One region of the Paraburkholderia sp. PREW-6R genome, then DNA from elsewhere that is predicted to be linked to it. Evidence: riboswitches for the same ligand, from Rfam matches in the RefSeq annotation. Region 1 holds a riboswitch; each other region holds the start of a gene.
The links. A riboswitch is a leader RNA that binds a small molecule or an ion and turns the genes downstream of it on or off. The one in region 1 is predicted to bind cobalamin.

Region 1 (10,392 bases):
CGTCAGCTCGGGCGTCAACACGTCGCGCACGGCGCCGGCGAACGCGTGGCCCTGGCCGTCGAGCAGGAGCGCATGCGTGGCGAAGCGCCGCGCCAGATTCAGGTCATGGCACGAGAACAGCACGGTGCGCCCCGGTTCGCGGACCCACGCGTGCAGCGCGTCGAGGCAGCCGATCTGATGGTGCAGGTCCAGGTGCGACAGCGGTTCATCGAGCAGCAGCAACGGCGCCTGCTGGCACAGCACGGCCGCGAGCGCCACGCGTTGACGCTCGCCGCCCGAGAGCGACAGCACGTCACGCGCGGCCAACGGCGCAAGCCCCAGCAGGTCCAGCGCGGCATACGCAGTCTCACGGTCAGCCTCGCGTTCCCAGCCCCAGCCGCCCAGATGCGGAAAGCGGTTCAGCAGCACGATGTCGAGCACGCTGGCGCTGAACGCATCGGGCGTGCTTTGCGGCATCAACGCGCGGCGCTGGGCCAGCGGCAACGCTTGCCAGTCGCCGACGCGCACGCCGTCCAGTTCGACCTGCCCCGCCGACGGCGCCCGCAAACCCGCGAGCGTGGACAGCAGCGTCGTCTTGCCCGCGCCGTTCGGCCCCGCGACGCACCAGATTTCACCTGTGTGAAAGGTATGTGTGAACGTGTCGAGCAGCATCCGCTCGCCTGCTTGCAGCGTTAGACGTTGCGCGCTGAGCGCGGCATGACTCGCGCCATTGCCGCTTTGTCCACTCTTGATGTGAGGAGCGTCGATCATCGGCGGGTGCGCAGCAGCATCCAGAGAAATACCGGCACGCCGATGATCGACGTGATCACGCCAACCGGCAATTGCGCCGGTGCGACGACGGTGCGTGCGAGCAGATCGGCGCCCATCACCGCAACGCCGCCGCCTAGCGCCGCGGCGGGCAGCAGCATGCGTTGATCGTTGCCGAACGCAAGCCGCAGCATGTGCGGCACCACCAACCCGACAAAGCCGATGGTGCCCGCCGTCGTCACGGCGGCGGCAGCCGCGAGCGACGCAACCAGATACACGCGCAGGCGCAACGGCGTGACCGCGACACCTAGCGCCTGCGCGGCGGCGTCGCCGCGCAGCAGCACGTTCAGCCGCGGCGCAGCGGGGACGATCACGATCAGCACGACGACGAGCGCGACGAGCGCTGTCCACGGCATGGCGCCGCCATTGAGGTCGCCGGTCAGCCAGAAGAGCATGCCGCGCAGACGGTTATCGGGTGCGAGGTTGAGCAGCAACGTGATGAGCGCCCCCCAACCGGCTGCGACCACCGCGCCGGTGAGCAGCAAACGTGGCGACGCGTCCTGCGGTTCACCTCGCCACAACTCGCGGCGCGCCAGACCGAGGACGAGCAGGATCGACACGAAAGCGCCGCAGAACGCGCTGGCGTCGACGATCCACCACGTGCTGCCCGCGATCATCGCGACGAGCGCGAAGGTCGCCGCGCCGCCCGAGACGCCCAGTACATAGGGCTCAGCAAGCGGATTGCGCAGCAGCACCTGAAGCAACGCGCCGGCGAGAGCCAGCAGCGCACCGCATGCAAAGCCGGCGATGGCGCGAGGCAGTCGCAGCGTGCGGACGATTTCCACGGCGAGATCGTTCGCGCTGCCAGGCGACGCGGAGGACGGCATCAGCGCCGCGAATACATGCGACGGCGCGAGCGGCACACTGCCGAGCGCGAGCGACGCCACCAGCACGACGAGCGCGACCAACGCCAACGCGAGCCAGATCGTTGCGGCGCGCCGTGCGGTCATCACGCGCAACGGCGCCGGACGCGCGGTGCCGGCCGGGCGTGTGAGTCGCCCGGCGGGCATCGGGCCTGGGCGCCGGTTCATTCGCGCAGCCCCGGCGCGGCGCCCCCGTCACTGCTGTTGCCAGCCAACCGTGACATACGCACCGCGCTTCGGCGAGTGATACGAGTAGGCCGTCTCATAGTCCTTGTTCAACAGATTCTGGATTTGCGCCGCCACGTACCACGCCTTCGTGATGTTGTAGCGCGCGGACAGATTCACTACGTTATAGCCGCCGAGCTTGCCGCTGCTGTCGTTGCTCGGGCCGCTCACGATCCACTCGCCGCCGACCCGCCACCCCGCGATGCTGCGATTCAGCGCGAGCGATCCGAAGCGCCGCGCACGCCGCACAAGGTCGATGTCGTTATCGAGGTCGACGGGGTTTTGCATCGTAAAAGAAGCACGCACGTCCGTCTTGCCGACGTGTCCGCTCCACGATCCTTCGAGTCCCTGCACCTTCGCATGGCCGACGTTCTCGGCCAGATAAACACCGGGCGAAACCTGCGGGTAGTCGATCAGATTCGAGTAGCGCGTCTGGAACGCGCTCAAGCGCATCACGCCCAACGCATTCGACGCATACTGCAGCGCCGCTTCGATCGAATGGCTGCGTTCCGGTTGAATCGACGGATTGCCACTGTACGGATAGTACAGATCGTCGAAGCTCGGCGCGCGAAACGCATCGGAATAGCTTGCGGTTGCCTTCCACTGGTTCGTGATGTCGAAGCCGTAGCCGAGATAGTAACTGTTCGCCCCACCAAAATCGGAATACTGGTCGCGCCGCACGTTCGCCTGGATCTGGTTGCGGCCAAAGCGTCCCGAGTAGCCGACGAAGCCCGAATCCACGTGACGGTTCGGCGCTGCGAACGTATCCGAATCCAGACTCTGATCGAGATGCTCGTAGCCGGCCTGCAGTTTCTGCTGCGCGGCCAGCGCAAAATCGTTCTGCCAGGTGTACTGCCGGTTGTCCGTGTCGAAGCGGCCGTTATAGAGACCATTCGTATCTGACACGCTGCGGTCGTCGCCCTCGGAGACGATGAAGTGCGTGGTCCACCAGTCTGTCAGCTTGCCGTTCGCAAACACCGACATCTGCCGCACTTTGCTGTACAGGTTGTTCAGATCGGTGGGCGCTCCGTACGCGTTGTCGTAGCTGTCGTTACCGTTGGACTGGAAATACGTGATGCCCGCGTCCCACTTCGCGTCGAACCTGTGCCGCAGCGAGGCCGAGATGCTCTCGTTCAGATAGCCGTTCGCGTTCGGATTCGCGCCGGGCGCTTCGCGCGGATCGATCGACGAGAAGCCGTCGTCCTTCGAGCGCGCCAGTGACAGGCTGAAGGTCGTATTGCCGTCCTTATCGAGCGCGCCGTTCACCCCGGCCTGCTGCGTCTGCGTGTGATAGCTGCCGTAGCCGACGGAAAAATTGAAGCGCGGCGGGTGATCTCCGCCGTCCTTCGTGAACACCTGCACGACGCCGCCTATCGCGCCGGAGCCGTACAACGCGGATACGTTGCCGTTCACCACTTCGACGTGGTCGACCTGATCGAGCGGAATCAACGCGATCTGCGACGCACCGAGGCTCACCGAGTCGACCCGCACGCCGTCGATCAGCACGAGCGACTGCGTGGACGACGCACCGCGCAGGGAGAGGCTTGCCGTCGAACCCGGTGCGCCTGTGCGAGAGATTTGCGCGCCCGGCGCGAGCTGCAGCAAGCCGGGAAGATCGGTTGCGGTGGTATCGGCGATATCCTGCCGATCGAACAGCGTGGTCTGCGCAATCGTATCGGCAAGTGCTTGCGGCGAGCGAGCCGCCGTCACCACCACCGGCGACAGCAGCGTGGCGGATGAATCGGCGGAAGCAGAGTCTGCGGTGCTCGCGCCGCCGGCGTCACTGGCGCTGCTGGCTTCACCCGCGGCGAGAGCAGAAGAAGAAGACGAAGTGGAAGAAGAAGCGGCAGCCTGAGCATGCACGGCATACGGCAGACCCGCGAAGGCGACAAGCGCCGCGCGAGCGATGGGGGACAACATTGGATGACATTCCTGTGGATAGCGTGCACGGCCCGCTTCCCCGCAGGCCGATGCGTAACGAGGCGACCCCCTTGCATTCAACGTTTGCGTGGGACGTCCCTCTCCCTTTGGCCGGTATCCGGGCTGGCGACTTATCGACTCCGCCTTCCCACGCAGGACGCGCAGTGGCACACTCGCACGTTCAGCTTCGAACATGCGTTCAGAATCGATCTGCATCGAGAATGCGGTCGCTTACCGTTGCGGGGGCAGCGCAGGTTGGCGCATCGTGACTACGCGCCCTGCTTCCCGTTTAACTGCACGCACTGTCGAGAAGCGCGCGCGGGCACCAAAGTGCGGCCAGTTTATGAGTGGCCTTGGGGCTCGTCAAGAATCGTCGGCTCCCGCCAACCTGTTCTTCAAAGAGGCAGGTTCCTGTTCTGGCGCGGGAGTCGTTATTCATCATATGGTCGACAAAAGCCCGCATAAAGCGACGTTGTTACGTCTCGAAACGAGACAAATGTCGGAACCTGCAATATTCCGCGCTAAAATGCGATGTCTTTAGAGGACGCAGCAGATGCTCACCGAACTCGAAACACTTTCACAGAATATCGGCCAGCTGATTGCGATCAGCCAGCGCCACAATGAAGCGCGAATCGCGCTCGAAGAGCAGCTTGCGCAATCGCGCGCCGAGGTCGAGGCCACGCGCACGGAACTTGCAGCGCTGCGCGACGAGCGCGACGCGTTGCAAGCGGAACGCGACGCCCTGTCCGCGAAAATCGACGACGCTCAGGTACGCCTGAACGCCATTCTCGAGAAGCTGCCGCGCGGTCGCACGCAAAGCGAGCCGGACAGCCAGCTCGATCTGCTCGAGCCCGCGCAGCAGGAAGTCGAAACGCAAAGCGACGTGACCCGCCACGGAGAAAATGCATGACCACGAAGCAGATCGAAGTGTCGATTCTCGACGTGCCCTATCGCCTCGCGTGCTCGGCGGAAACGGAAGGGGCATTGCTTGAAGCAGTGGCGCGCGTCGACGCCGAAATGTCGAAGATTCGCAATAACAGCAATGTGCGCGGCACGGATCGCATTGCCGTCATGGCTGCGCTGTCGCTGGCATCGGAACTGCTTAGGCTGCAGTCGAGCGTGCGACATGGAGAAGCATTTCCCGCTGAAGAAATCCGGCGTACAATGCATCAAATGAACGAACAGCTGGGGACAGTGATTCAGCAGTACAGCATGCAGTAAGTGGTATGCGGTGAGTCGCGGTTTCCTTGTAGTGCTGGTTGAATGGTTGTTGCTTCAATGGCTTATAGCTTCATCGGTTTAGCTTCCCTGCCTGGTTCGCCAAGGTCATATATTCCTTGAACCAATGCCATGTGCACGGTTGCGGAAATTTGTAGCACGGGTGTGCGCGTCACTCTGTCTGATGTACCCGAAGTGCTGCTAACTGCGACCAATTCTGAACCTCCGGTTCAGGATGCCGGCCTAGCGGCTAAGGCGGGGACCTTATCAAGAACGGCATCGGACACACGTCCGGTGCCGTTTTTCTTTGGGCTCCGCATCTCCAGGTTTCATCCAACTCTTCACGTTCACTTCGATTCATGCGCTACTGGCTAATGAAGTCCGAACCGGACGAAGCAAGCATCGACCATCTGGCGAACGCACCGCATCGCACGTTGCCTTGGACCGGCGTACGCAATTACCAGGCGCGCAATTTCATGCGCGACATGATGCAGGTGGGCGACGGCGTTCTGTTCTATCACTCCAGTTGTCCCGAGCCGGGCATCGCGGGCATCGCCGAAGTGTCGTCTACGGCTTATCCCGATCCCACGCAGTTCGACAGGAAGAGTCCGTATTACGACCCGAAGTCGTCCCAGGAAACGCCGCGCTGGCTGCTCGTCGACGTCGTCTTCAAGAAGAAGATTCCGCTGATACCGCTCGCCGCGTTGCGCGAGCACGAGGAGTTGAAGGACATGCGCGTGCTCGCCAAAGGCAATCGTCTTTCCATCACGCCGGTGACCGAAGCCGAATGGCGCTTCATTACCAAACGGCTGATCTGATCCCCGCTGCATTCCGGTTTGATTCCGCTTGTCTTCTGGTCTCATTCCAATCGCATATTGGGCGCATCCGCGAGCTTAACGCCTACAGTCAAAGCTGAGCCGCGCGTCGACTCAGGGAACCAAGCGAAGGTTACAACCGCCTAACGGACGCTGAAACCGGGACTGATAACGTGACGCTCCTGCGTCGCGCCTCTCCCGGTCGTGCACAACCTGTTCAAGCAAGGGGTTTAACAATGACGAAAAACACTGCACGTGCACTCGCTTTCGCGCTCGCTTGCGCCGCACCGGCGGCGCTCGTGCTAACGCCGGTCGTCGCGCGTGCGCAGAGCGTCGCGCAATATCAGCCTGCGGGCGTGTTGTCGCTGAATGCGCAGGCAAGCGCGGACGTGCCGCAAGACGTGGTCGACATCACGCTCTTCTACGAGCAGGAGGCGAGTGACCCATCCGCGCTGACGTCCACGCTCAATCAACGTGCCGACGCGGCGCTGCAGAAAGCCAAAGGCGTGAGCGGTGTCACGGCGCGCACGGGGTCGTTCTCGATCTATCCGTCAACGGATCGTGACGGGCACATCTCCGCATGGCGCGGCCGCACGGAGATCGTGCTCGAATCGCACGACTTCGCTACGGCGTCGAAGCTCGCCGGACAAATGGCATCGACCATGCAGGTCGGCAATGTGCAATTCTCGTTGTCGCCCGACGCACAGCGCGCCGCCGAACAGAAGCTCACCGGCGAAGCCATCCGGTCGTTCCGCGAGCAGGCGTCGGCGGCGGCGCAGGCCTTCGGCTACAGCGGCTATTCGATTCGCGAGGTCAACGTCGGCCACAATGGATCGATGCCGCGCCCCGTGATGATGATGAGCGCGCGAGCCATGGGCGCGGATGCGAAAGTGTCGGCGCCGGTGCCGATCGAAGGCGGCACGTCCACGGTGACGGTCAACGTGTCCGGCTCGGTACAGATGAAGTAATGCGCGTGTCGCGCTCGATGCGCAGCGCCGCCTGAAAAGGAAACGAAAACGCCACGGCATGCCGTGGCGTTTTCATTCGACCACCCGTGAGCGGCGGGCAGCAAGAAGCACGACTGAAGCGCTAAGCGAAAGCCGCTGTAGCGCCGCGCGTTCAGCCCGCGCTGACAGCGTGCGTCCGTTCGCGACCGGCGCGGCGATACGACCACACCAACAACGCGATGCCCACGAGGATCATTGGCAGCGAAAGCCATTGACCCATCGAGAGGCCCATCGCGAGGAGCCCGAGGAAATCGTCGGGCTCGCGTGCGAATTCCACGGTAAAGCGCGCGAGGCCATAGCCGATCAGGAACACGGCGGAAATCGCACCCAACGGCTTCGGCTTACGCGAGAAAAAGAACAGCACGAAGAAGAGCGCAACGCCTTCGAGCGCGATCTCATAGAGCTCCGACGGATGACGCGGCAGCATATGGTATTGCGCGAACACTTCGTTCAGGTGCCATTGCGCGGCCAGTTGCGGATGCGCGGCGAGCCACGCGGCGTCGTCGGGCGCGGCGCCTGGGAACAGCATGGCCCACGGCGCAGACGGCTCGGTTACGCGGCCCCACAACTCGCCGTTGATGAAATTGCCGAGGCGCCCTGCGGCCAGCCCTGTCGGCACCATCGGCGCAACGAAGTCGGTGACCTGCAGCCACGAGCGCTTGCGCTGATACGCGAACAGCACCATGGCGAGCGTCACGCCGAGGAAGCCGCCGTGGAACGACATGCCGCCTTCCCACACCTTGAAGACGTCGAGCGGATGCGCGAAGTAGAAACTCGCCTTGTAGAACAGCACGTAGCCGAGCCGGCCGCCGAGGATCGTGCCTAACACGCCGTAGAACAGCATGTCGTCAATATCTTTCGCGGTCCAGCCCTGGGCGGCGACGTAGGGCAACCGCAGCCGCAAACGGCCGACGACGATCGCCGCGATGAACGCAACGAGGTACATCAGTCCATACCAGCGCACGGCAAGCGGCCCCAGATGAATGGCTACGGGGTCGAAATTCGGGTGAATGAGCATCGTGTTGTTATGGGCAGTTCAAGTTCGGAAGCGGGTTATCTGACGGCTTTTCAGCCGGCTTGTATCAGGCGGGCGGCGCGGACTGCGGCTCGAACGTGGCAGCATGGGCCTGCACGATTTCAATGAAACCGGCGAGCACCGGACTCACCTGCGCCGGGCGCCACACGAGACCGGTCTCGATCGCAGGCACCGATCCGGCGAGCGGCCGGTACACGACGCCGGTGCGGCGCAGGTTACGCAACGATTGCGGCACCAGTGCGACACCCATGCCGGCCGACACGAGGCTCACGATCGTCTGCATCTGGATCGCCTCCTGGCCAATCCGGGGTGTGAGCCCCGCCACGCCGTAGCAATCCATAATGATGTCATAAAAGCCAGGCGCCAGACGTCTTGGGAAGATCACGAGCGGCGCATCGGCGAGTTCGCGCAGGCTGAGCGGCGTGTCGAGCCACTCCATGGCGGGGTCGCCAGCACTATTTACACTGGCGGCGGTGTCCGCGGACATTGCGATCACGAGCGGCTCGCGCGCGATCGGCAGCCACGCGAGCTGCCCGGCATGGCGGGACGGCAGCGGCGCGATCACGAGGCCCGCGTCGATGCGTCCGGCCATCAGTTCGTCCATTTGCACGTCGCTCGTGGCCTCGGTCAATTCGAGCCGCACGCGCGGGTAGCGCGCGCCGAAATCACGCAGCAGCAGGGGCAACAGGCCGTAGTCCGCAGTAGACACGAACGCAAGCGACAGCACGCCCGTCTCGCCGCGTGCAAGGCTCTGCGCGAGCGGCCGCAGCGCTTCGGCGGCGGCGAGCAGGCGTTGCACCTCGGGCAGCAGATCGGCGCCGACCAGCGTGAGTTCGACCGACCGCTTGGTCCGTGCGAACAGTTCGACGCCGAGTGTCTCTTCGAGCGCCTTGATCGCCTGCGAGAGCGGCGGCTGCGTCATTGAAAGCCGCGTGGCCGCGCGGCCGAAGTGCTTCTCCTCAGCAACGGTAACGAAATAGCGCAACTGCCGCAGATCGGGGACGGTGGGCATCATGACTAATACATTCTACGACCTAATCGACGCCGAATAATATATTGGACTCGCGTCTGGCAAAACATCATCCTTGCCCGACGTGCGTCGAACTAAACTTGGAACGACGCGCCGGCGCGGCAGCGATGGCGCACCGGCCACGTGAAAGCCGCTGACAGCGGCCACCGCGCCGCGACCACGCGGCACGGCCCAAAACAACATTGGAGCTCCCATGGCATACAACCGTCGTTCGAAGAACATCACGCAGGGCGTGGCGCGCTCGCCGAACCGCTCGATGTATTACGCGCTCGGCTATCAGAAGGAAGATTTCGACAAGCCGATGATCGGCATTGCCAACGGCCATTCGACCATCACGCCGTGCAATGCCGGGTTGCAGCGTCTCGCGGATGCAGCCGTCGCCGCGGTCAAGGGCTCGGACGCCAATCCGCAAATCTTCGGCACGCCGACCATTTCGGACGGCATGTCGATGGGCACCGAGGGCATGAAATACTCGCTCGTGTCGCGCGAGGTGATCGCAGACTGCGTCGAGACGTGCGTGCAAGGCCAGTGGATGGACGGCGTGATCGTGATCGGCGGCTGCGACAAGAACATGCCGGGCGGCATGATCGGCATCCTGCGCACCAACGTGCCGAGCATTTACGTGTACGGCGGCACGATCCGTCCCGGCAACTGGAAGGGCAAGGACCTGACCATCGTCTCGTCGTTCGAAGCCGTGGGCGAGTTCACCGCGGGCCGCATGTCGCAGGAAGATTTCGAAGGGGTCGAGAAAAACGCGTGTCCCTCCACGGGCTCGTGCGGCGGCATGTACACGGCCAACACGATGAGTTCGTCGTTCGAAGCGCTCGGCATGTCGCTGATGTATTCATCGACCATGGCCAACCCGGATCAGGAAAAGGTGGACTCGGCCGCCGAATCGGCGCGCGTGCTGGTCGAAGCGGTCAGGAAGGATCTGAAGCCGCGCGACATCGTCACCCGGAAGTCGATCGAGAACGCCGTAGCCGTGATCATGGCCACCGGCGGCTCGACCAACGCGGTGCTGCACTTTCTCGCCATCGCCCATGCGGCCGAAGTGGAGTGGACGATCGAGGACTTCGAGCGCATGCGCAAGAAAGTGCCCGTGATCTGCAACCTGAAGCCGTCCGGCCAGTACGTGGCGACGGATCTGCACAAGGCCGGCGGCATCCCGCAGGTGATGAAGATCCTGCTCGACGCGGGCCTGCTGCACGGCGACTGCATGACGATCACCGGCAAGACCATCGCCGAAGAGCTGAAGGACGTGCCCGCGAAGCCGCCTTCGAACCAGCAGGTGATCTTCCCGATCGACAAGGCGCTGTACGACGAAGGGCATCTGGCGATCCTGAAGGGCAATCTCGCCGAGGACGGCGCGGTCGCCAAGATCACGGGCCTGAAAAATCCGGTGATCACCGGTCCGGCCCGCGTATTCGACGACGAGCAAAGCGCGCTCGAAGCGATTCTGGCCGACAAAATA
Region 2 (10,392 bases), on a different replicon from region 1:
GACCCGCAAGCCAGCGCGCCGGTCAGACCGCGAATACGTGCGGATTGTCGAGCAGCGACACGAACGTCCCAGTGCGGCCGTCCAGTGCGAGCATTGCCCCGCTCTCAATATCGAAGATCCAGCCATGCAATTGCAGCGTCTTGTTCGCCAGTCCTACCGCAACCGAGGGATGCGTGCGGATGTTCGACAGTTGCGCGACCACGTTGTCCTTGACGAGCGCGTCGAGCCGCTCGGCATCCGAGTGATAGGTACGCGACGCGTTGATCGCCTTGGCGGCATCCGCGTGACGCAACCAGCCGCCGACCGCCGGCAGATGGTCCAAATTCATGCACGTTGAGATCGCGGTCATCGCGCCGCAATTCGAGTGACCGCAGATTACGATGTCGCGCACGCCGAGCACCGCCACTGCATATTCGACGGTGGCGGACACGCCGCCGGGCTCGGGCCCATACGACGGCACAATATTGCCCGCATTGCGGATCACAAAGAGCGCGCCTGGCTCGGCCTGCGTGACCAGCTCGGGGACCACGCGGCTGTCCGAGCAGGTGACGAACAGCGTGCTGGGGCTTTGCGCGGTGGACAGGCGCTTGAACAATTCGATCTGTTGCGGAAAAACTTCCCGCTGGAAGCGGATAAAGCCTTCAATGATTTCTTGCACGATAGTCTCCCGTGACTCGACGATTGAGTTTTCGCGGCACTATACCGTAGCTGCCGCCTGGATTTCCATCCGCCAGATTCACCTGGGCATCATCTATCGTGCATGACGACCGCCACAGCGCGCGCCATGCGTCGCGAGGCCGGCGGACCGAAACAGGCGCGCCGGTCCTGCCTCACTTATTGGGAGCGTAAGCGGTTAGTTCCGGTTGAAATCGCCCGTTTCCAGTTCGACGGACTTTCCGCCATTCTTTTCGAGGACCTTGCGGGTAGCGTTTTCAATCTGTGCACGATTTGCCTCGAACGTGCCGACCAGATCGTGCGCGGACGGACCTTCATTGCCGAAATGATTGTTGAGCGCGTCAAGCGACACGCTGCACCAGACGTCTGCCCCATCGACATTGGCTTCGAAGGCGACGCGTGCCGCTGCCACGACTTCGCGGCGTCCGGTGAATTCGATCCTCATGATGACCCTCCATTTGTCGAAAGAAAGCTGCTCGCGCGCAAGCGTCATGCCACACGCGTTCGCTATAACTGCTGTTTCGCGCTTAGCGCGGATTCTCCGCAAGGTGCATACTCGACACCGGCCGCGCTCCCGCGGCCTCGCTGATTCGTCGACGCGCGCCACCCGGCGTGCACGGTCTGGCGTCTTTCAACACGTCCGACGCGCCTCTTATTCTGATACTAACGCTCGCCTCATGCCCCGCAATCTGCAAACGTCGCGTCCACTCGTCATCGCCGCCGTGATGGCGTCCATGGCGATGGTCGCCATTGAAGCCACCATCGTCTCCACTGCCATGCCGCAGATCGTCGCGCAACTCGGCGACCTGCATCTGTATAGCTGGGTGTTCTCGTCGTTCCTGCTGACGCAGACCGCGATGACCGTCGTGTTCGGCAAGCTTGCCGATCTGTACGGGCGCAAGCCGGTCGTGCTGGCCGGCATCGCCATCTTCCTGGTCGGTTCGGTGCTGGCGGGCTTCGCGTGGTCAATGCCCGCGATGATCGCGTTCCGCCTGATACAGGGCGTCGGCGCGGGCGCGATCCAGCCGGTCACGCTGACCATCGTCGCCGATCTGTATCCTGCGCGCGAACGCGGCAAGGTGCAGGGCTATCTCGCGAGCGTCTGGGCGATTTCCGCCGTGGTGGGGCCGATGGTCGGCGGCTTCATCATCCACAATCTTTCGTGGGCCTGGATTTTCTGGATGAACGTGCCGATCGGCCTCGCGTCGGCGGCGGGCTTCATTGCGTATCTGCGCGAATCGGAGCGCCACGCACGGCCGTCCATCGACTTCGGCGGCGCAGCGCTGTTCATGGCTACGATCGCCGCGCTGATGATGGCCCTGACCTACGCCGGCGACGACGAAGCCGGCAAAGCGGCGCTCGCCGCCGGCGCGTTCGTCGTCTGCCTGCTGCTGTTCGTGCGGCAGGAGCGCCGCGCACCCGAGCCGATGATCTCGTTCACGCTGTGGGGCCGGCGGCCGATCGCCGCGTCCAACGGCGCGACGCTCCTCTCGGGCATGATCCTGATGGGCGCCACCACGTTTCTGCCCATGTACGTGCAGGGCGTGTTGCACCGCTCGCCGGTGATTGCCGGTCTCGCGCTGACCATGATGATGGTCGGCTGGCCCACCGGCGCGACGCTCGCTGCGAAGTCGTTTCACCGCATCGGTCTGCGGCGCATCCTGATCGGCGGCAGCGCGTTCGTGCCGCTCGGCGCCGTGCTGCTGCTGTTCCTGTCGCCGGGCGGCTCGCCGCTCGTCGCCGCGTTTGGGTCGCTGATCATGGGCTTTGGCATGGGCACGTCAAGCGTCAGTGCGCTCGTGCTGATCCAGGAGATCGTCGGCATGGACGAACGCGGCAGCGCGACGGCGTCGAACCTGTTTTCGCGCAATCTCGGCAGCACGCTCGGCGCGACGCTATTTGGCGCGGTCCTCAACTTCGGGCTCAGTCACACGAAGGGGGCAGCGGTCGTCACGTCGGAGCAACTGCGAGCGCTGCTGCAAAACCAGGTGGGCAGCCTGGGCGACAGCGATACCGTGCGCATGGTGCTGCACCAGTCGCTGCACCTCACGTTCGTGTCGATCTTTGTGATCGCGATTTTCGTGGTCGTGCTGCTCGCGTTCGTTCCGCCGATCAGCATTGGCGGCGAGAGAAAGATGCCGCTCGAGGCGCTCTCGCCGCTGGAAGACTGACGGGCAGCGAGCGGTCCGGCGGCGCTTGTCACGTCCGGTGCCGGGCTTCACCATGACGCCAGGATAGCGGACTCGCGGCCTTCCGACGGTGCGGAGCCTGTGACGTTTGCCGCGCGTTCGGCTGCGACATGGCGGGATGGTGCGCGCAGTCTGCCAGGTCGACGGCGCCCGGTCGTGGCACTATGGCGAGGCTTTTACGGTAGCCCCGCAACGCTGCACGAGCCAGGCCCGCGCCGGCGCACGACAGGACTTCGACGACATGATGCAAGCACTGCCGCCATCTCCCGCTCTACGCGCGTTTCGCGCCGATTGTATCGAGGGCGCCGGCCCTTCAAATAACGCCGCCCGCGCCAGTTGTGCCAGTTGTGCCAGTTGTGCCAGTTGTGCCAGTTGTGCCAGTTGCGCCAGTTGCGCCAGTTGCGCCAGTCGGGCCAGTCGCGCCAATGGCGCCACCCGTCACGCCGCTCGTGCACGCCGCGCCGCTCAGTCAGGCAGCCGCTTGTGTACCCTCTGGACACTGCTGCTGTGTACGCTGCTGCTGACCGGCTGCGCGCTGCCGTCCCTCGCCGGCCGCAGCGAATCGGCCGCGCTCGACCGCACACAGGCCCGGACGACCCCCATCGGTCACGCGCTCGCGCCCATGCTCGCCGCGCATCCCGGCCTGTCCGGCGTCTACCCGCTCGACAATCCCCGCGCCGCATTCGCCGCGCGTGTGTTTCTCGCACGCGCCGCGCAGCGCACGCTCGACGTGCAGTACTACATCTGGCACGACGATCTGACCGGCACGCTGCTGCTCGAACAGTTGCACGAAGCGGCCGACCGCGGCGTGCGCGTGCGCCTGCTGCTCGACGACAACGGCATCCCGCCGTCGCTCGACGCGACGCTGGCCGCGCTCGATGCGCATCCGAACATCGAAGTGCGACTCTTCAACCCGTTCGTGGTGCGCAAGCCGAAGTTCGTCGGCTTTCTGACCGATTTTTCGCGCGCCAACCGTCGCATGCATAACAAATCGATGACCGCCGACAGCAGCGCGACGATCGTCGGTGGCCGCAATATCGGCGACGAATATTTCGGCGCGACCGACGGGGTCGTGTTCTCGGACCTCGACGTGCTCGCCGTCGGCCCGGCGGCAAGCGATGTCGCGCAGGATTTCGACCGCTACTGGTCGAGCGGCTCGGCCTATCCCGTCGACCGGATCCTGCGGCCGGTGAGCGCGGACCACCTGGGCGAACTGGCCGCGAAAGCGCAGTCGATGCAGCATGATCCCGCTGCGACCGCATATGCGAACGCGGTGCGCGACCTGCCCATCGCACAGCAACTGCCGGCCGGGACCTTGCCGCTCGAATGGGCGAAGACGCGCCTCGTCAGCGACGATCCGGCCAAGGGACTCAACGAGGCATCCGGCGATGCGCTGGTGTTGCGTCAGTTGCACGACATTCTCGGCGAACCGCACGAGGAGCTGGATCTGGTTTCGCCCTACTTCGTGCCGAACGACGCGGGTGTGCAGTACTTCACGCAACTGGCGGCAAGCGGCGTGTCCGTGCGCGTGCTGACGAACGCACTCGAAGCCACCGACGTCGCCGCCGTGCATTCCGGCTACGCGAAACGCCGCGTCGCGCTGTTAAAGGGCGGCGTGCAACTGTATGAGCTGCGGCGGGCCGCCAGCCCCGACGCCGCAGAGCGGGGCGGCAAGGAACACACCGGCGGATTCGGCAGTTCGGGTTCGAGTCTGCACGCGAAGACGTTCGCAGTGGATTCGAGCCGCGCGTTTGTCGGCTCATTCAACTTCGACCCGCGCTCGGCGAAGCTCAACACTGAGCTCGGGCTCATCATCGACAGCCCGGCGCTGGCCAGCAGGATCACGACGACGTTCCACACGGTCGTGCCGGAAATGGCTTATACGGTGCGGCTGGACCACAAGGACAAGCTGTTCTGGATCGCGCAGGACAGCAACCACGAACGCAGCTACACCACCGAACCCAACACGGGTTGGTTCAAGCGGCTCGGAGTGTGGTTCATGTCGATACTGCCGATCGAGTCTTACCTGTAGGCGCAACGGGTGGGGAAGAAGCCGTTCGTCCGGAAGAGTGACGCCTGGCGCGCGGAGTCCTGCTCCCACATCGCGGCTCAGTCGCGCTTGCCGTAAAGCGTCGAGTCCGCGAAACCTTCGGCGGACAGCACCTGCCCCACGAGAATCAGCGCCGTTCGCTCGATCTGCGTGGTTTGCACTTTGCTCACGATGTCGTCGAGCGTACCGGTGATCTTTTCTTCGTCCGGCCAGCTCGCGCGATAGACCACCGCGATCGGACACGCGCCGCCGTAATGCGGCCGCAGTTCATCGACGATCCGCGCGAGATGCCGCACGCCCAGATGAATCGCCATGGTCGCGCGGTGCCGGGCGAGGTCGCCGAGCTGCTCGCCGTCAGGCATCGACGTGCGCGTCGCGTAGCGTGTCAGAATCAGCGTTTGCGAAATTTCGGGCAGCGTGAGTTCGCAACCGAGCGTGGCCGCGCAGGCGGCCGTTGCTGTCACGCCGGGCACGATTTCATACGGAATCCCAAGCATCCGCAGACGGCGAATCTGTTCGCCGATTGCACCATACAACGACGGATCGCCGGAATGCACGCGCGCCACGTGCTGGCCTTTCGCGTGCGCCGCTTCGAGCAGCGCCACGATCTGGTCGAGATCGAGCTCCGCGGTATTGACCACCTGGGCGGCGCTATGGCCTTCGAGCACCGCGGACGGCACGAGCGAGCCCGCGTACAGGATCACCGGACAACTGCGCACGAGGCGCTGCCCTTTGACCGTGATGAGTTCCGGATCGCCGGGACCCGCGCCGATAAAAAACACCGTCATTCAACACTCCAGATCATGCATTGAGTCACGCGCCGGTCGTGCGCGCCTGCCGCGCCTGCAACGTTTGGGTTGGCTGTAGCGCTTGCGACGCCTGCGACGCTTGCAACGCGTCGGGCAACACGGCAAGCAGATCGGCAACATGCTCGAATTCGCGATCGACCGGCGGCAGCACCGGACGACGCAGCATCACTACAGGCAGGCCGCGCTCGCGCGCCACAACGAGTTTCGCTTCCGTCGCGTTGCCGCCGCTATTCTTGCTGACCACCACGTCGAAAGCGTTGGCTTCAAAGAGCGCGCGCTCGCCTTCCAGCGTAAAGGGACCGCGTGTCGCCAGAATCCGCGCGCGCGCATGCGTTGCGTCAGACTCGAGACAGCGCACGGTCCAGAACTGATGCGCGGGGATGTCGTCCAGATGCGCAAGCGGTTCGCGCCCCAGCGTAAATAGAGGTCGGCGAAATGGCGCGAGCTGCCCGATCAGCTCCGGCCAGCCGCCGACCATGCGCCAGTCGTCGCCCGCTCCCGCTTGCCAGCCGGGCCGGCGCAGCGCCCAGCATGGCACGCGCGCCGCGCGGCTCGCCTGCACGGCGTTCGCGCTGATTCGCGCGGCGTACGGGTGCGTTGCGTCGACCACGAGGCCGATCCGCTCAGCCTCGATATAGCGCGCCATGCCCTCGCTGCCGCCGAATCCGCCCACACGCACCGTGCACACGAGATCGTCCGGCACCTTGCCGAGGCCGGCCAGGCTGTACACGTGCGCAGCGCCGAGCTGACGCGCGATCAGGAGCGCATCGCCGGTGCCGCCGAGCAGCAGGATTCGCGTCATGGGCCGGCTCCGCCTAGCTCGCGCGCGACGCATCGGCCGCCGTTTTCACGACATCGAGCAGCGTGATCGGCAGCGCCTGGCGCCATGTGTCGAAGCCGCCGAGCGGCTGTGCATCGGCCAGCGCAATGCGTGTCAGCGTGCCGCCGTGACGCTCGCGCCATGCGGCGAGCACCGCCTCGCCCTGCAACGTCACCGCATTCGCGACGAGCCGGCCGCCGTCGCGCAACGACGCCCAGCACGTGTCCAGCACGCCCGGCACCGTCGCGCCACCGCCCACGAATACTGCGTCCGGCGTGGGCAAACCGGCGAGCGCGTCGGGTGCGCGCCCCGCGACGAGTTGCAGGCCAGGCACACCCAGCGCATCGCGATTATGTTCGATGAAGCGCTGCCGTTCCGCGTGCGCTTCGACCGCGATCGCCCGACACGTGGGATGCGCGCGCATCCACTCGATGCCGATCGAGCCGCTGCCCGCGCCCACGTCCCACAGGAGTTCGCCGGGCGTCGGCGCGAGGCGTGCAATGGTGATGGCGCGCACGTCGCGTTTGGTCAACTGGCCGTCGTGACGGAACGCGTCGTCGGGCAGGCCGCAGGTCAGCGGCAGACGCGGGCCGCCGTTCGTGGCGCGGCATTCGAGCGCGATCAGATTGAGCGCCGCGACCTCGCCCGCCGGCCACTGATCCGCGCGGCCGTCGATGCGCCGTTCGTCGTCCCCGCCCAGGTGTTCGAGCACGATCATTCGCGTCGCGCCGAAGCCGCGTGTGTTGAGCAGTTCGGCGAGCGCGGCGGGCGTGCGCCCGTCGGCGCTCAACACGAAAACGCGCGCACCATCGTGCAGATGCGCATTGAGCGCCGGCAGCGGACGTCCGACCAGCGAGACCGTGGCGACATCCTGTAAAGGCCAGCCAAGCCTCGCCGCCGCCAGCGACAGCGACGACGGCGCAGGCAGCACGCGCAGCTCCTCAGCGGGCAACTGGCGCGCAAGCGTCGCGCCGACGCCGAACAGCATCGGGTCGCCGCTCGCCAGCACGCACACCGCGCCGCCCCGCTCGGCGAGCAACGGCGCGAGATCGAACGGACGCGGCCATGCCGTGCGGCGTGCGCCGAGCCGCCGGGGCAGCATCGCCAGATGACGTTCGCCGCCATACACTACCGACGCTTGCAGCAAAGCGCGCCGCGCGGGTCGTCCGAGGCCGGCGAAACCGTCGTCGCCGATGCCCACCACGGTCAGCCATGCCGGCATGCATCCATCCTCGTTCTGTGTCTTCAAAAGTTGCGCTGAGCCACGCTGATCAAAGCGTCCAGCCTCGTTGTGCTGTTCGAAAAAAGGCATAATACAGCCGCCGGTGCCCTTCGGGGCCGAAGAGGGAACACAGCGTTACTGTGGCTGCCCCCGCAACTGTATGCAGCGAGTCCGCCTGCTCCGCGTGCCACTGGTCCTGCCGCCTCGGCAGGACTGGGAAGGCTGCGGCGGACCATGACCTGCGAGCCAGGAGACCTGCCGGCGAGACTGTTCGTGCCAACCAACGTCGGGCGGGGTGTACCGATGCCGAAGCCACAGCCGCCTCGCGGGCGGCTTGCTCGGGCCGTCGCGCGACGCTAACTCCGGTGTCCGTCTTGAATCGAGCCACGCTCTCCTCCGTTTTGTCCGACGCGGTTGCCACGCTGCGGCCCTCGGCGTGTCCGGGGCTGCTGCGCATCGTCGCCGCGCGCGACGGCGGCATCTGCCGGATCCGACTGCCCGGCGGCGAATTGACGGCAGCCCAGGCTTCGGCCATCGCCGGCAGCAGCGCGCTGCACGGCAGCGGCGTCATCGAGCTGACCAATCGCGCCAATCTGCAGGTGCGCGGCGTGCGAAGCGGGCATGAAGCAGCGTTGAGCGCCGCGTTGATCGGCGCGGGGCTCGGTCCGATCGACCCGGCCAGTGCAGCGGCGGACGACGTGCGCAATGTGATGATCAGCCCGCTGGCCGGGCGCGATCCGGCTGCGCTGATCGACACTCGCCCCATTTGCGCCGAGCTGCTCGCGCTGCTGCAAGGCGAAACGCGGTTCGCCGCGCTGTCGCCAAAGTTCGCATTGATGCTGGACGGCGGCGAACGCCTCGTGCGGGTCGATCATCCACATGACGTGTGGTTTGCGGCAACAGCGACGCGTGACGGCGTGCGCTTCGTGTTCGGGCTGGCGGGGTGTGCACCACGCTTGCAGACGGGCGCGGCGCAGCACGCGGCTCCGGCGCTCGCCGCCGTGCTGCCGTCGCAGGTCCCCGCGCTTGCGCGTGCGTTGCTGCTGACGTTCGTCGACCTCGCCGACGCCGACGCGACCCGCATGCGCGACCTGCTCGCCGTGCGCGCCGTCGACACGATCTTGCGGCACGCGCAAACGTACCTGGACTTTCCGCTCACGCGCGACGCTTCCCTCGCGAACTGGCGCGGCACGGCAGCCGCCGACGCTACGCTGCGCTTAGGCGCGCACCGACAGCACACGCCGCACCTGTGGCATGCGGGCGCGCAAGTACCGCTTGGCCGGCTCGACGCCGCAAGCCTCCAGCGGCTTGCCGTGCTCGCGCAACGGCAAGGCAACGCGACGCTGCACGTTACGCCCTGGCAAAGCGTGCTACTCACCGATATCGCCGGGCACCACGTGCCAGCCGTGCTCGACGAATTCGATGCGCTCGGCCTCGCGCGCGAGCGCGCACAGCCCCTCGCCCGCCTGATTGCGTGCACGGGTTCGAGCGGCTGTGCAAAGGGCCTGGCCGACACGAAAGCCGACGCGCTGCAACTCGCCGAGCGCCTGCCGCCCGATGTGGACGTGCACCTGAGCGGTTGCCTGCGTTCGTGCGCCGCCGCGCACTGCGCGCCGTACACGTTGCTTGCGGTCGCGCCCGGCCTTTACGACCTTTATCGACGCGACGCCCAGCCGGGTTTCGGCGAGTGCGTCGCGCACCGACTGACGATCGACCAGGCGGCGAGCCTGCTCAATCAACTGGCCCGGAGTGCCCCCGATGTCTGAATACATTCGCGACGGTCAGGAAATCTATCGTCGATCGTTCGCGATCATCCGCGCGGAAGCCGAGCTTTCCCGCATTCCAGCCGACCTCGAAAAACTCGCGGTGCGCGTCATTCACGCGTGCGGCATGGTCGACGTCGTCGACGATCTTGCTTTCTCGGCCGGCGCCGGTACGGCAGGCCGCGCGGCACTTGCGCGGGGCGCGCCAATTCTGTGCGACGCCGGCATGGTCGCGCAAGGCGTCACTCGCGCGCGTCTGCGCGCAAAAAACGAAGTGATCTGCACGCTCATGCACGACAGTGTGCCGTCACTGGCACGCGAGATCGGCAATACGCGCTCGGCCGCCGCACTCGAACTCTGGCGGCCGCATCTCGCGGGCAGCGTCGTCGTGATCGGCAATGCGCCGACCGCACTCTTCCATCTGCTCGACATGCTCGAGGCCGGCGCGCCGCAACCCGCGCTCGTTCTAGGCTTTCCGGTGGGTTTCGTGGGCGCGGCCGAATCGAAAGCGGCGCTTGCCGAAAACCGCGTTGGCGTGCCTTACGTGGTGGTGCACGGGCGGCGCGGCGGAAGCGCGATGGCCGCGGCGGCCGTGAACGCGCTGGCGACGGAGGTCGAGTAAATGGCGGCGCAAGGACGATTGTTCGGACTCGGCGTCGGCCCCGGCGACCCGGAACTCATCACGTTAAAAGCGCTGCGCCTCTTGAAAGCGGCACACGTGGTGGGTTATTTCGTCGCGAAGGGCAAGAAAGGCAACGCGTTCAGCATCATCGAAACGCATTTGCACGACGCGCAGCAGCACTTGCCCATGGTGTACCCGGTCACGACCGAGGCGCTGGAGCCGCCGCTGTCGTATGAAGCGAT
Region 3 (10,392 bases), on a different replicon from region 1:
TTTCGGCGCGTCGTTGACGCTGTCCGGATGCGCGCTTCCAGATGCGTCAGCCGGCTTGCACGACATCAACGCGGCCGCGGTGCAGGCCGCGGATCGCCCACTGACAGTCGATCACGACGCAACGCAACCCGCCGTCGCGCAGATGGCGAGTGCGCTGCTGCGATCCAGCGAGCAGGCGGACGACAGCGGGTTATCCGACGCTGCCGGGGCGCGACCCGCAACCCAGGTCGAGCAAACCGGACTGGCATCGTGGTACGGCAGCGCGTTCAACGGCCGACGCACCGCGAGCGGCGAGCGCTACGACATGAACGCGCTCACCGCCGCGCATCGCACGCTGCCACTTGGCGCGTGCGTGCGGGTGACGTCCGTCGGCAGCGCGCACTCGGTAGTTGTGCGTATCAACGATCGTGGGCCGTTCGTGCGCGGCCGGGTGATCGACCTGTCGCATGCCGCGGCGGTGGCGCTAGGTATGGGCGCAGCCGGGAACGCGCAGGTCTGGCTCGAGCGTTTGACGGCGACGCGCGATGGACACGCTGCCGCGCATTGTTAATGGTGCGGTGTTTGAGGGTCTTTGATGAAACGTCGAAACGTTCTGGGTTGCTAAACGGCAAGCGACGATCATTGCGCGCGCAACGGCATTGTTTCTGATTTATCAGGCTGTAACAAAGGTCTGAATATGTAAATAACAATGAGGGCTACGAAAAATCGCACGTGTGTTCGCTTGGCGCGAAAGCTGATCACGCAGGGGCCCGTGGAGGCATACGTAAGAGCTACCTTCTGCAACGTTACAAAGGGCACTTCTTTCATCTTGTAGCTGCCAGATTCGCCCATTATTTTGCTTTCACTCGTGTGGTTAATCCCCGCGAGCGTGTGATGTTTTTTAGCGGCGTCAGTCTTCTTCGCGAACGCGGCGCCGCTTTTTTTTGTCATCCGTGAGCGTCACCGGCGGCCCTTTGCAGCAGTTTGGGCCGCAAACCAATGCGCTGCGTAAAAAACACAGCATGGCGACTGAGCGCCTGAGCGCGGCGCGATCAGACTAATCTGCCAGCTTCTTCGCCTCACCAGCCGGCCAGCGATTTTCAAAAACGCACTCCGCGAGCGGCATCCGTTTCGCCCAACGCTCGGTTTCCAGCATCGGTTCGCGATAGAACTCGTCGACGTGGCCCAGACACAGAATCGCGACCGGCCGCGCGCCGTTCGGCATCTGCAGCAACTGGCGCACGCGCTCGACATCGAACAGCGATACCCAGCCCATGCCGAGACCTTCGGCGCGGGCAGCCAGCCACATGTTCTGGATCGCGCACGCCACGGACGCGAGGTCCATCTCGGGCAACGTGCGGCGGCCAAAGATGTGGCGCTCGCGACCGTCCATCAGCGCCATCACCAGCAACTCGGCACATTCCAGCATGCCTTCCACCTTGAGTTTCATGAATGCATCGCGCCGTTCGCCGAGCGCGTCCGCGGTCGCCACGCGCTCGCTTTCGACCGTCGCATGCACGGCTCGACGCAACGCCGGATCGGTAATGCGCGCAATGCGCCACGGCTGCATGTAACCGACGCTCGGTGCGTGATGTCCAGCGTCAAGCAGGCGTTCGAGCACGGCAGGGTCGACCGGATCGCTCACGAAATGGCGCATATCGCGCCGCTCATAAATGGCGCGATAGACGGCGTCGCGCTCTGCGTCGTTAAAAGGTTTCGCCATTGAACAATGCGGCCGCGAAGGCCGGGTTGGAAGGCCAGTAAGCGTGCATGTACGTCGCGACGATCGGCCCCACGCGGTACACGGCCTCGCCGGGCGCGCCGCCTTGCGGCCGGGTGGCGTGGCAGCGCGGCGCAAGCGGAGTGGTCAGCTTCGAATAATGGAACGTGTGGCCGGTCATCGGTCCGTGCCGACCGTCGATCTGCTGCATGCCGAGCGCGGTGAAGCGTGTCTGCATGACGGCGCGGCCGGGCAGCAAGCCGAGCATCGGCGTGCTGGTGCCCTGCGTGTCGGTGAGTTCGTCGAGCAGGTACAGCATGCCGCCGCATTCGGCGACGAGCGGTTTGGCCGACGCCACGTGCGCGCGAACCGACTGCGCCGTGCGTGCGTTGCGCGCGAGGGTGGCCGCGTGCAGTTCGGGATAACCGCCGGGCAGGTACAGCGCGTCGGCCTCGGGCGACACGCGCTCGTCGGCGAGCGGCGAGAAGTACTCGATTTGCGCGCCCAGCGCCGCGAGCAGCGCAAGATTGGCCGGATAGATGAACGAGAAGGCAGCGTCGCGCGCGACGGCGATCCGCTTGCCGTCCAGCCGCCGCGGCAGCGCGATGTCACGCGGTGCACCGAACGCGACCGGCGGCGGCAGTTGCGCGAGCGCGGTCTGGTGGAGCGCATCGGCGGCGCGTTCGAGACGGGCGTCCAGGTCGTCGATTTCGGCGGCCTGATGCAGGCCGAGATGGCGATCGGGCAGCTCGAGCGCGGCGTCGGCCGGGATGTGGCCGCACCACCGCAGATCGCCGGGCAACCTTTCCTGAAGCATCTGCGCATGTCGCGCCGAGCCGGTGCGATTGGCGAGCACGCCATAAAAGGGCACGTCGGGCCGCAAGCGCGCAAGGCCGAACGCGAGTGCGCCGAAGGTCTGCGCCATCGACTTCGCCGAGATCACCGCGAGCACCGGTATGCCGAATCTCGCGGCGAGATCGGCGCTGCTCGGCGTGCCGTCGAAAAGACCCATCACGCCTTCGATCAGGATCAGATCGGCCTCGGCCGCCGCCTGCGCGAGCAGCGTGCGGCACGCGGTTTCACCAACCATCCACAGATCGAGCGACAGCACCGGCTCACCGCTTGCCTGCGCGAGAATCATCGGATCGAGAAAATCGGGGCCGGTCTTGAAGACGCGCACACGCCGTCCCAACCGACGGTGATAGCGCGCGAGCCCCGCCGTGATCGTGGTCTTGCCCTGACCCGATGCGGGCGCGCTGATGAAGAGCGCGGGGCACGCATGCGGCGCAATCGCAGTGACGGCGGACATGATTCAGAACTCCACGCCGCGCTGCGCCTTCACGCCCTGCTCGCGATACGGGTGCTTGACGATGCGCATTTCAGTGACGAGGTCGGCGGCTTCGATCAGCGCGTCCGGCGCGTGGCGGCCGGTTACGACGACGTGCAGCATCGGCGCACGCGCGTTGATCACGGCGAGCACTTCGTCGAGCGGCAGGTATTCGTACTTGAGCACGGTGTTCAGTTCGTCGAGGATCACCATCTGGTAATCGCCGCTTTCGATCATGCGCCGCGCCTCGTCCCAGCCCTTGCGCGCCGTGGCGATGTCGGCGTCGCGATTCTGCGTGTTCCAGGTGTAGCCGTCGCCCATCGTGACGAAATCGCAATGAGCGATTGCGCCGAGAAAGTCGCGCTCGGACGTGTGCAGCGCGCCCTTGATGAACTGCACGACGCCGAGCCGCATCCCGTGGCCGAGCACACGCACGGCCATGCCGAACGCGGCGGTGGTCTTGCCCTTGCCGGTGCCGGTATTGACGATCAGCAGACCCTTTTCGACGGTGGCGGCAGCCTGCTTCTTTTCGTGGCCCTCGCGCCGGCGCTCGGTCATGCGTTGATGGGATTCTGGATCGGTTTTCATGAAAGGTCCTGATGCCGGGTGTCGTGATGTAAGGAGGCGGGCGGGGCGCTGTCGCGGATCGACGCGATGGCCACGGTCACGCCGTCGAGCGCCAGCTTGCGAACCACGAGGCCCGCAGCGGCTTCGCTGGATGGCGCAGCCGCCGCCAGCAACGCGCACGGTTCGCACACTCCGTCCACGCCGACGTGTTTGCGTACGGCCGCAGAAGGGTTGTCGAGAGCGATCGCCGCGATCTGCTCGCTCGTGAAGCATCGCAGCGGCAAAGCATGCTGTTCGCAGAAAGCGAGCAGGCCGGGCTCGCGGGCTTTGGCGCTAAGGGAGGCGACCACGCCGATCTGCCCGAACGCGCGGGGACCGAGCGCGGCGCGCACCGCGCGCTCGATTTGAGCCGACGTGCTGCCCGAGCGGCAGCCGATGCCCACGCTCAGCGTTTTCATGGCTCACCTGCCGGGCCGCTCACTGCACCGGCGTCCGGCGCGGGCGCGGCTAGTATCGCATTCGTCTCGACGGTAGCCACGGCCCGCGCCAACGCAAGCGACACCACACCGCCGATCACCACGATCGCGGGCGACCCCAATGCGGCCTGCGAAACCGCATCGGCGAAGTCGGCGAGCGGCGCGACCACATGCCGCTGCTGCGGCCGCGTCGCCGATTCGATCGCCGCGCACGGCGTGTCGCCGCGCAGGCCGGCTGCTCGCAGCGCGGCAACGATATCGTCGAGCCGCCGCATGCCCATGTAGATCACCAGCGTCATGCGGGTGGCGACGAGCGCGGCCCAGTCCGGTTCCTCGCTGCCTGCGCCGTGCCCGGTCACGAACACCACGCCTTGTGCGTGATCTCGGTGCGTGACGGGAATGCCGATCGCCGCGGGCGCCGCGATGCCTGCCGTAATGCCGTTGATGACCTGGACTTCAATGCCCGCTTCGTGCAGCGCCTGCTGTTCCTCGCCGCCGCGGCCGAATACGAACGGATCGCCGCCCTTCAGACGCGCGACGCTGCGCCCGGCCCGCACATGCTCCAGCATCTGCGCGACGATGCCCGCCTGCGGCGTGGACGGATGGCCGCCGCGTTTGCCGACATACACGACGAGCGCGTCGGCGCGCGCGAACTGCAGCACGTCCGGATTCACCAGATCGTCGACGAGCACCACGTCGGCTTGCGCGAGCGCGCGGGTTGCCTTCAGCGTCATCAGTTCGACGTCGCCGGGGCCCGCGCCGATCAGCCAGGCGCGGCTCATCGCGGCATGCATGGCACGGGCCATGCAACCGTCGATGCAGCGACGCAACGCGACATGGAGAAGCCGGGACGGTTCTGGGCCGGCAGCGTGGAATCTGGAGTCAGGCGCGGGGTCATGCAATCAGACAGGTTTGCACACGACGATGAACGCAAACGAAAAATGCCCACCGTCACTTGTCTCATGACGAATCACTAGGCAAACGGCTGCGCCGCGTCGTGCTTCAAGCGCCTTCGCATCCGTCCCTCGCGGATTCCGGCGTCGGGCGGCGTGGTGGACACGATGAACGAGGCCGCCGCCTGCGCGTCTGGCCGGTATCCGGGCTGGCGGCCTCACGCGCTTTGCCTTCCCGTCCGCAATCGTTGCAATGTGCCGGACAGTGGCTTCTGAAACGCATGTGCGGCGCGGCCCGATGAGCGCTGCGCCGCTGGTCGCTTACCGTTGCGGGGACAGCACAGGTTGAGCGCATGAGCGCGCTGCCTGTTTCCCGTTTAACTGCACACGCGAACGCATGTGCGGGCACCAAACGCGCGCATACGATAGCACAGGAAGGCCCGTCCGATAAGCCTTCGCGGGGCCGAGCTTCCTTGACGGCGCGGGACTGGCGGCCTACACTCGCACGCACTTTGGTGCTCGTGTGCGCGTTCGTGCGCATGCAGTTAAACGGGAAACAGGGTGCCCGCCTTCCGGTTAGGGTCAACCTGTGCTGCCCCCGCAACGGTAAGCGAAAAGCGGTGTCTGGAACGTTCGTCCAGCGCCGCGGAGCCGGCTTCGATGTCTACGCGCAAGGCCGCGTCGGCATATCACCACTGGGCGAGAAACCACTCGTCCGGGAAGGGGAAGCGGCGCTTTCGCCAGCCCGGATACCGGCCAGAGCAAGCAGAACGAACGCCGCGGGGATGCGGCGTCGCGTTCATGACCTCATTGCCGTTTTCTGTTTCCTGGCTGTCGCGGTAACGCCGTTCGGCGCGCACCTGCTACGCCTATGGATGGACCTCACATGCAAACTCAGCTGCGCAAGATTCCCGTCACCGTCGTCACCGGCTTCCTCGGCAGCGGCAAGACCACGCTGTTGCGGCACATTCTTCAGCATGCGGGCGGCAAGCGCATTGCGGTGATCGTCAACGAGTTCGGCGAGCTCGGTATCGACGGTGAAATCCTCAAGGGTTGCGGGATCGGCTGCGATGAAGACGGCGTCGAAACCGAAGGCCAACTGTACGAACTCGCGAACGGCTGCCTGTGCTGCACCGTGCAGGAAGAGTTCTTCCCGGTGATGGAGCGGCTCGTCGAGCGGCGCGACCAGATCGACCACGTGCTGATCGAAACGTCCGGCCTCGCGTTGCCCAAGCCGCTCGTGCAGGCGTTCAACTGGCCGCAGATCAGGAACAGCTTTACCGTCGACGCGGTGATCACGGTCGTCGACGGTCCGGCTGCCGCAAGCGGGCAGTTCGCGGACAACCCGGTCGCGGTAGACGCACAGCGCAAAGCCGACCCGAATCTCGACCACGAATCGCCACTGCATGAACTTTTCGAAGACCAGTTGTCCGCGGCGGATCTGGTGATCCTGAACAAGACGGACCTGCTCGACGACGCGCGCCTAAGCGCGGTGGAGACGCTGATTCGCGAGGACATTCCGCCGCAGGTGAAGATCGTGCGCGCCCACATGGGTCAGCTCGATCTGCATGCGCTGCTGGGTCTCGAAGCGGCGTCGGAGGAAACGATCCACCTGCGCCACGACCATCACGGTTCGGCTGAAGACGCCGACCATCATCACGATGAATTCGACTCGGTGGTCGTGCATGCGCACGCGCCGTCGCGCGAGGCGGTGATCGCGGCGTTGCAATCGCTCGTGGAGAGCAGCACGATTTATCGCGTGAAGGGCTTCGCCGCGCTGCCGGGTGCGCCGATGCGGCTCGTGATTCAAGGCGTGGGCCGCCGCTTCGACAGCTATTTCGACCGGCGCTGGCAGGCAGGCGAACTCGACGCGTCGGCGCAAAGCCGTTTCGTGCTGATCGGTGAAGACCTCGATCAGTCGGCGCTGCAGCGCGCGTTCGAAGCGGCGCTGGGCGCGCCGTCGAACGTCAGCGCGCAGCAGGCCTGAACACACGCGCAAGGGCTCGCCATGCATCTGCTGCGCACCACGCCGGGCGGTTTTGTCGACGATACGCAAGGCGTGATCCGGATCGATCAGCAGCCGGCCGCGATCGTGGTGCTCAGTTCCGCCGACACCACGCTCTCGCTGCTCGCGAGCGTGGTCCCGCGACTCGGCAACGGCTTTCCGAGCGTGCGGCTCGCGAACGTCACGTACTTGCGGCAGCCGGCGTCCGTCGATTTTTATGTCGAAGACGTGCTGCAGCACGCGCGTGTCGTCGTGGTCGATCATCTCGGCGGCGAAGCGTACTGGCCTTACGGCATCGAACAGGTGGTCGCGCTCGCGCAGCGCAAACAGCAGACGCTCGCGATGTTTTCCGGCGACTTGCAGGAAGACCCGAACCTGCTCGCGCGCAGCACCGCAAGCGCCGACCTCTGTCATCAGCTATGGCGCTATTTGCGCGAGGGCGGTTCACAAAACGCGGAGGCGTTTTTACGCTGCATCGCGCATCGCACGTTCGGCTGGGGACATGAGCCCGCGCCGCCGCGCGTGCTGCCGGCCGCGACGCTCTATCATCCCGCGCACGACACGCCCACGATCGCCGACTGGCAGGCGCGCTGGCAGCACGGCGCGCCCGTCGCGGCGATCCTCTTTTACAAGGCGCATTTGCAGGCGGCCAATACCGCGGTGTTCGATGCACTGATCGACGCGCTCGAAGCGCAACGCGTTAATCCGCTGCCGATCGCGATTACGTCGCTGAAAGATGCGATGAGCCGCGACGTGGTGCAAACGCTCTGCGAGCAGCACGGCGTTTCGCTCGTGCTGAACACGACGGCATTCGCCGCGTCCGCGATCGACGACCCCGACCCGCTCGCACTCGCTGGCGACGCGCCGGTGTTGCAGGTGATTCTGAGCGGCGGCAATCGCGAAGACTGGTTAAAGGACAATCAGGGCCTCAATTCGCGCGACATCGCCATGCATATCGCGCTGCCCGAGGTGGACGGCCGCATCATCACGCGCGCGATCAGTTTCAAAGGCCTCGCTTACCGATGTCCGCACACGCAGGTGGATGTGGTGCGTTATCAGCCGGATCATGAACGTGTGACGTTCATCGCAGAGTTGAGCCGCCGCTGGTGCCGCCTGCGGACTGCGCAGCATGCAGATAAGAGGCTCGCGCTGATTCTCGCCAACTATCCGATGAGCGAAGGCCGCATCGGCAATGGCGTGGGGCTCGATACGCCGGCGTCGGTAGTCGGCATTCTTTCGATGCTGCGCGACGAAGGCTATCGCGTCGCCGATCTGCCTGCGAACGGCGACGCGTTGCTGGCGAAACTCACCAAAGGCGTGACCAACGACCCGGTCGTGCGGGATTTACGGCCCGCGCTGCAGAGTTTTGCGCTCGACGACTATCTGCTGCACTTCAATGCGTTGCCCGCCGACGTGCGCGAGGCGCTGAACGCGCGCTGGGGCGCACCGGAGCACGATCCGACGCTGCGGCGCGGTCGCTTCATGATCGCGGGCTGGCGCTGCGGGCAGGTGTTCGTCGGCATTCAGCCCTCGCGTTCGCGCGGCGAGCGCGATTATGCGAGTTATCACGACGCCGAACTCGTACCTCCGCATGCCTATCTCGCGTTCTATTTCTGGCTGCGTCACCAGTTCGGTATCGACGCGGTCGTGCATGTCGGCAAGCACGGCAATCTCGAATGGCTGCCGGGCAAGAGCGTCGCGTTGAGCGGCGCGTGCTGGCCCGACCTGATCCTCGGGCCAATGCCGCATCTCTATCCGTTCATCGTCAACGATCCGGGCGAAGGCAGTCAGGCGAAGCGGCGTGCGCAGGCGGTGATCATTGATCACCTGATGCCGCCGCTCACGCGCGCCGAAAGTTACGGGCCGCTGCAGGATCTCGAACGTCAGGTCGACGAATACTATGAAGCGTTGATGGTCGATCCGCGTCGCTCGAAACTGCTGCGGCGGTCGATTCTGTCGACCATCGTCGAGCACCGCTTGCACGAGGAACTGAGTGTCGCCGAACCGGACGGCGAGGACGACGAAAACGCGTTGCTCACACGCGTGGACGCATGGCTTTGCGAGTTGAAAGAAGCGCAGATTCGCGACGGCCTGCACACGTTCGGGCAGTCGCCGGCGGGTGTGCAGCGGCGCGATACGTTGCTTGCGTTGGGACGTTTTCCGGTCGGAGACGGGCAACGCGGCAATGCCGGGCTCGTCGATGCGCTGGCGCGCGACCTGAAGATCGATCATTACTTCGATCCGCTGTCGGTGGACTGGTCGGCGACATGGGAGGGCCCGCATCCCGACGTGTTGCTGCGTGTGAGCGACGCGCCGTGGCGGCATGCCGGTGACACGCGCGAACGTCTGGAACTGTTGGCGGCGCAACTGCTGCGCGGCGTATGCAACGATGATTCGCCGGCGGCGACCGTTCCCGTGGCCGCCGCCGGGAACTTCCCACAAGCCGGACAGGTGATCGAGCGTCTGCGCAACGATGTATTGCCGCGTCTGGACGCATGCGGCCCGCAGGAAATGCGCAATCTGAAACGCGGCCTCGAAGGGCGCTTTGTTCCGCCCGGACCTAGCGGCTCGCCTTCGCGTGGCAGACCCGACGTGCTGCCCACCGGGCGCAACTTTTATTCGGTCGATACGCGCGCGATTCCGACCCAGGCCGCGTGGTCGCTCGGGTTGAAGTCCGCGCAACAACTGATTGAACGGCATCTGCAGGACAAGGGCGACTATCCGCGCGCGATCGGCCTCTCGGTCTGGGGCACCGCGACGATGCGAACCGGCGGCGACGATATCGCACAGGCGCTCGCGCTGCTCGGCGTGCGGCCTAAATGGGCGCCTGGCAGTCACCGCGTGACGGACTTCGAGATCATGCCGATCGAGGCGTTCGATCGTCCGCGTATCGACGTGACGTTGCGCGTGTCCGGCTTTTTCCGCGATGCGTTCGCCAATGTAATGCATCTGTTCGACGCCGCCGTGCAGGCCGTCGCCGAACTGGACGAACCCGAAGCGCTCAATCCGATCCGCGCGCGCGTGCAGCGTGAGCGTGACGCGCTGATCGCGCGCGGCATGGACGCCGCCGAAGCACGCAGGCAAGCCGGCTTTCGGGTGTTCAGCGCGCGGCCCGGATCGTATGGCGCGGGTTTGCAGGACATGATCGACTCGCAGCAGTGGCAGTCCGACGCCGATCTCGCGGACGCGTATCAGGCCTGGGGTGGTTATGCGTACACGCAAAAGCGCGCGGGCGAGGACGCGCGCCACGCATTCGGCACGCGTCTGGCAGCCATGGACGTGGTGCTGCAGAATCAGGACAACCGCGAACACGACGTGCTCGATTCGAACGACTACTACCAGTTCCAGGGCGGCATGGTGGCGGCGGTCCGGCATCTAGGCGGTCACCAGCCGAGCATCTATCACGCGGATCACAGCAATCCGGC

Region 2: it holds a riboswitch for cobalamin, as region 1 does, so the genes downstream of both, cobG (precorrin-3B synthase) here and AAGS40_RS03420 (TonB-dependent receptor) in region 1, are expected to answer to the same signal.
Region 3: it holds a riboswitch for cobalamin, as region 1 does, so the genes downstream of both, cobA (uroporphyrinogen-III C-methyltransferase) here and AAGS40_RS03420 (TonB-dependent receptor) in region 1, are expected to answer to the same signal.

What each region holds. Positions count from the first base shown of each region.
Region 1 is NZ_CP155073.1:772,165-782,556, reverse strand. It holds gene AAGS40_RS03430 (ABC transporter ATP-binding protein) at 1-750, opposite strand, end outside; gene AAGS40_RS03425 (iron ABC transporter permease) at 747-1,817, opposite strand; gene AAGS40_RS03420 (TonB-dependent receptor) at 1,866-3,815, opposite strand; cobalamin riboswitch at 3,907-4,160, opposite strand; gene AAGS40_RS03415 (ATPase) at 4,369-4,725, shown strand; gene AAGS40_RS03410 (cell division protein ZapA) at 4,722-5,036, shown strand; RNA gene ssrS (6S RNA) at 5,118-5,299, shown strand; gene AAGS40_RS03400 (EVE domain-containing protein) at 5,393-5,851, shown strand; gene AAGS40_RS03395 (SIMPL domain-containing protein) at 6,085-6,816, shown strand; gene lgt (prolipoprotein diacylglyceryl transferase) at 6,968-7,873, opposite strand; gene AAGS40_RS03385 (LysR family transcriptional regulator) at 7,938-8,906, opposite strand; gene ilvD (dihydroxy-acid dehydratase) at 9,115-10,392, shown strand, end outside.
Region 2 is NZ_CP155074.1:854,208-864,599, reverse strand. It holds gene AAGS40_RS19080 (carbonic anhydrase) at 23-658, opposite strand; gene AAGS40_RS19075 (DUF1488 domain-containing protein) at 854-1,120, opposite strand; gene AAGS40_RS19070 (MDR family MFS transporter) at 1,353-2,846, shown strand; gene AAGS40_RS19065 (phospholipase D family protein) at 3,346-4,896, shown strand; gene cobM (precorrin-4 C(11)-methyltransferase) at 4,974-5,702, opposite strand; gene AAGS40_RS19055 (cobalt-precorrin-6A reductase) at 5,728-6,525, opposite strand; gene cbiE (precorrin-6y C5,15-methyltransferase (decarboxylating) subunit CbiE) at 6,539-7,765, opposite strand; cobalamin riboswitch at 7,850-8,043, shown strand; gene cobG (precorrin-3B synthase) at 8,140-9,531, shown strand; gene AAGS40_RS19040 (precorrin-8X methylmutase) at 9,524-10,150, shown strand; gene AAGS40_RS19035 (precorrin-2 C(20)-methyltransferase) at 10,151-10,392, shown strand, end outside.
Region 3 is NZ_CP155074.1:1,183,265-1,193,656, reverse strand. It holds gene AAGS40_RS20475 (septal ring lytic transglycosylase RlpA family protein) at 1-550, shown strand, start outside; gene AAGS40_RS20470 (hypothetical protein) at 619-930, opposite strand; gene bluB (5,6-dimethylbenzimidazole synthase) at 1,037-1,702, opposite strand; gene AAGS40_RS20460 (cobyrinate a,c-diamide synthase) at 1,686-3,008, opposite strand; gene cobO (cob(I)yrinic acid a,c-diamide adenosyltransferase) at 3,012-3,614, opposite strand; gene AAGS40_RS20450 (cobalamin biosynthesis protein) at 3,611-4,051, opposite strand; gene cobA (uroporphyrinogen-III C-methyltransferase) at 4,048-4,851, opposite strand; cobalamin riboswitch at 5,140-5,390, opposite strand; cobalamin riboswitch at 5,459-5,738, shown strand; gene cobW (cobalamin biosynthesis protein CobW) at 5,849-6,949, shown strand; gene cobN (cobaltochelatase subunit CobN) at 6,971-10,392, shown strand, end outside.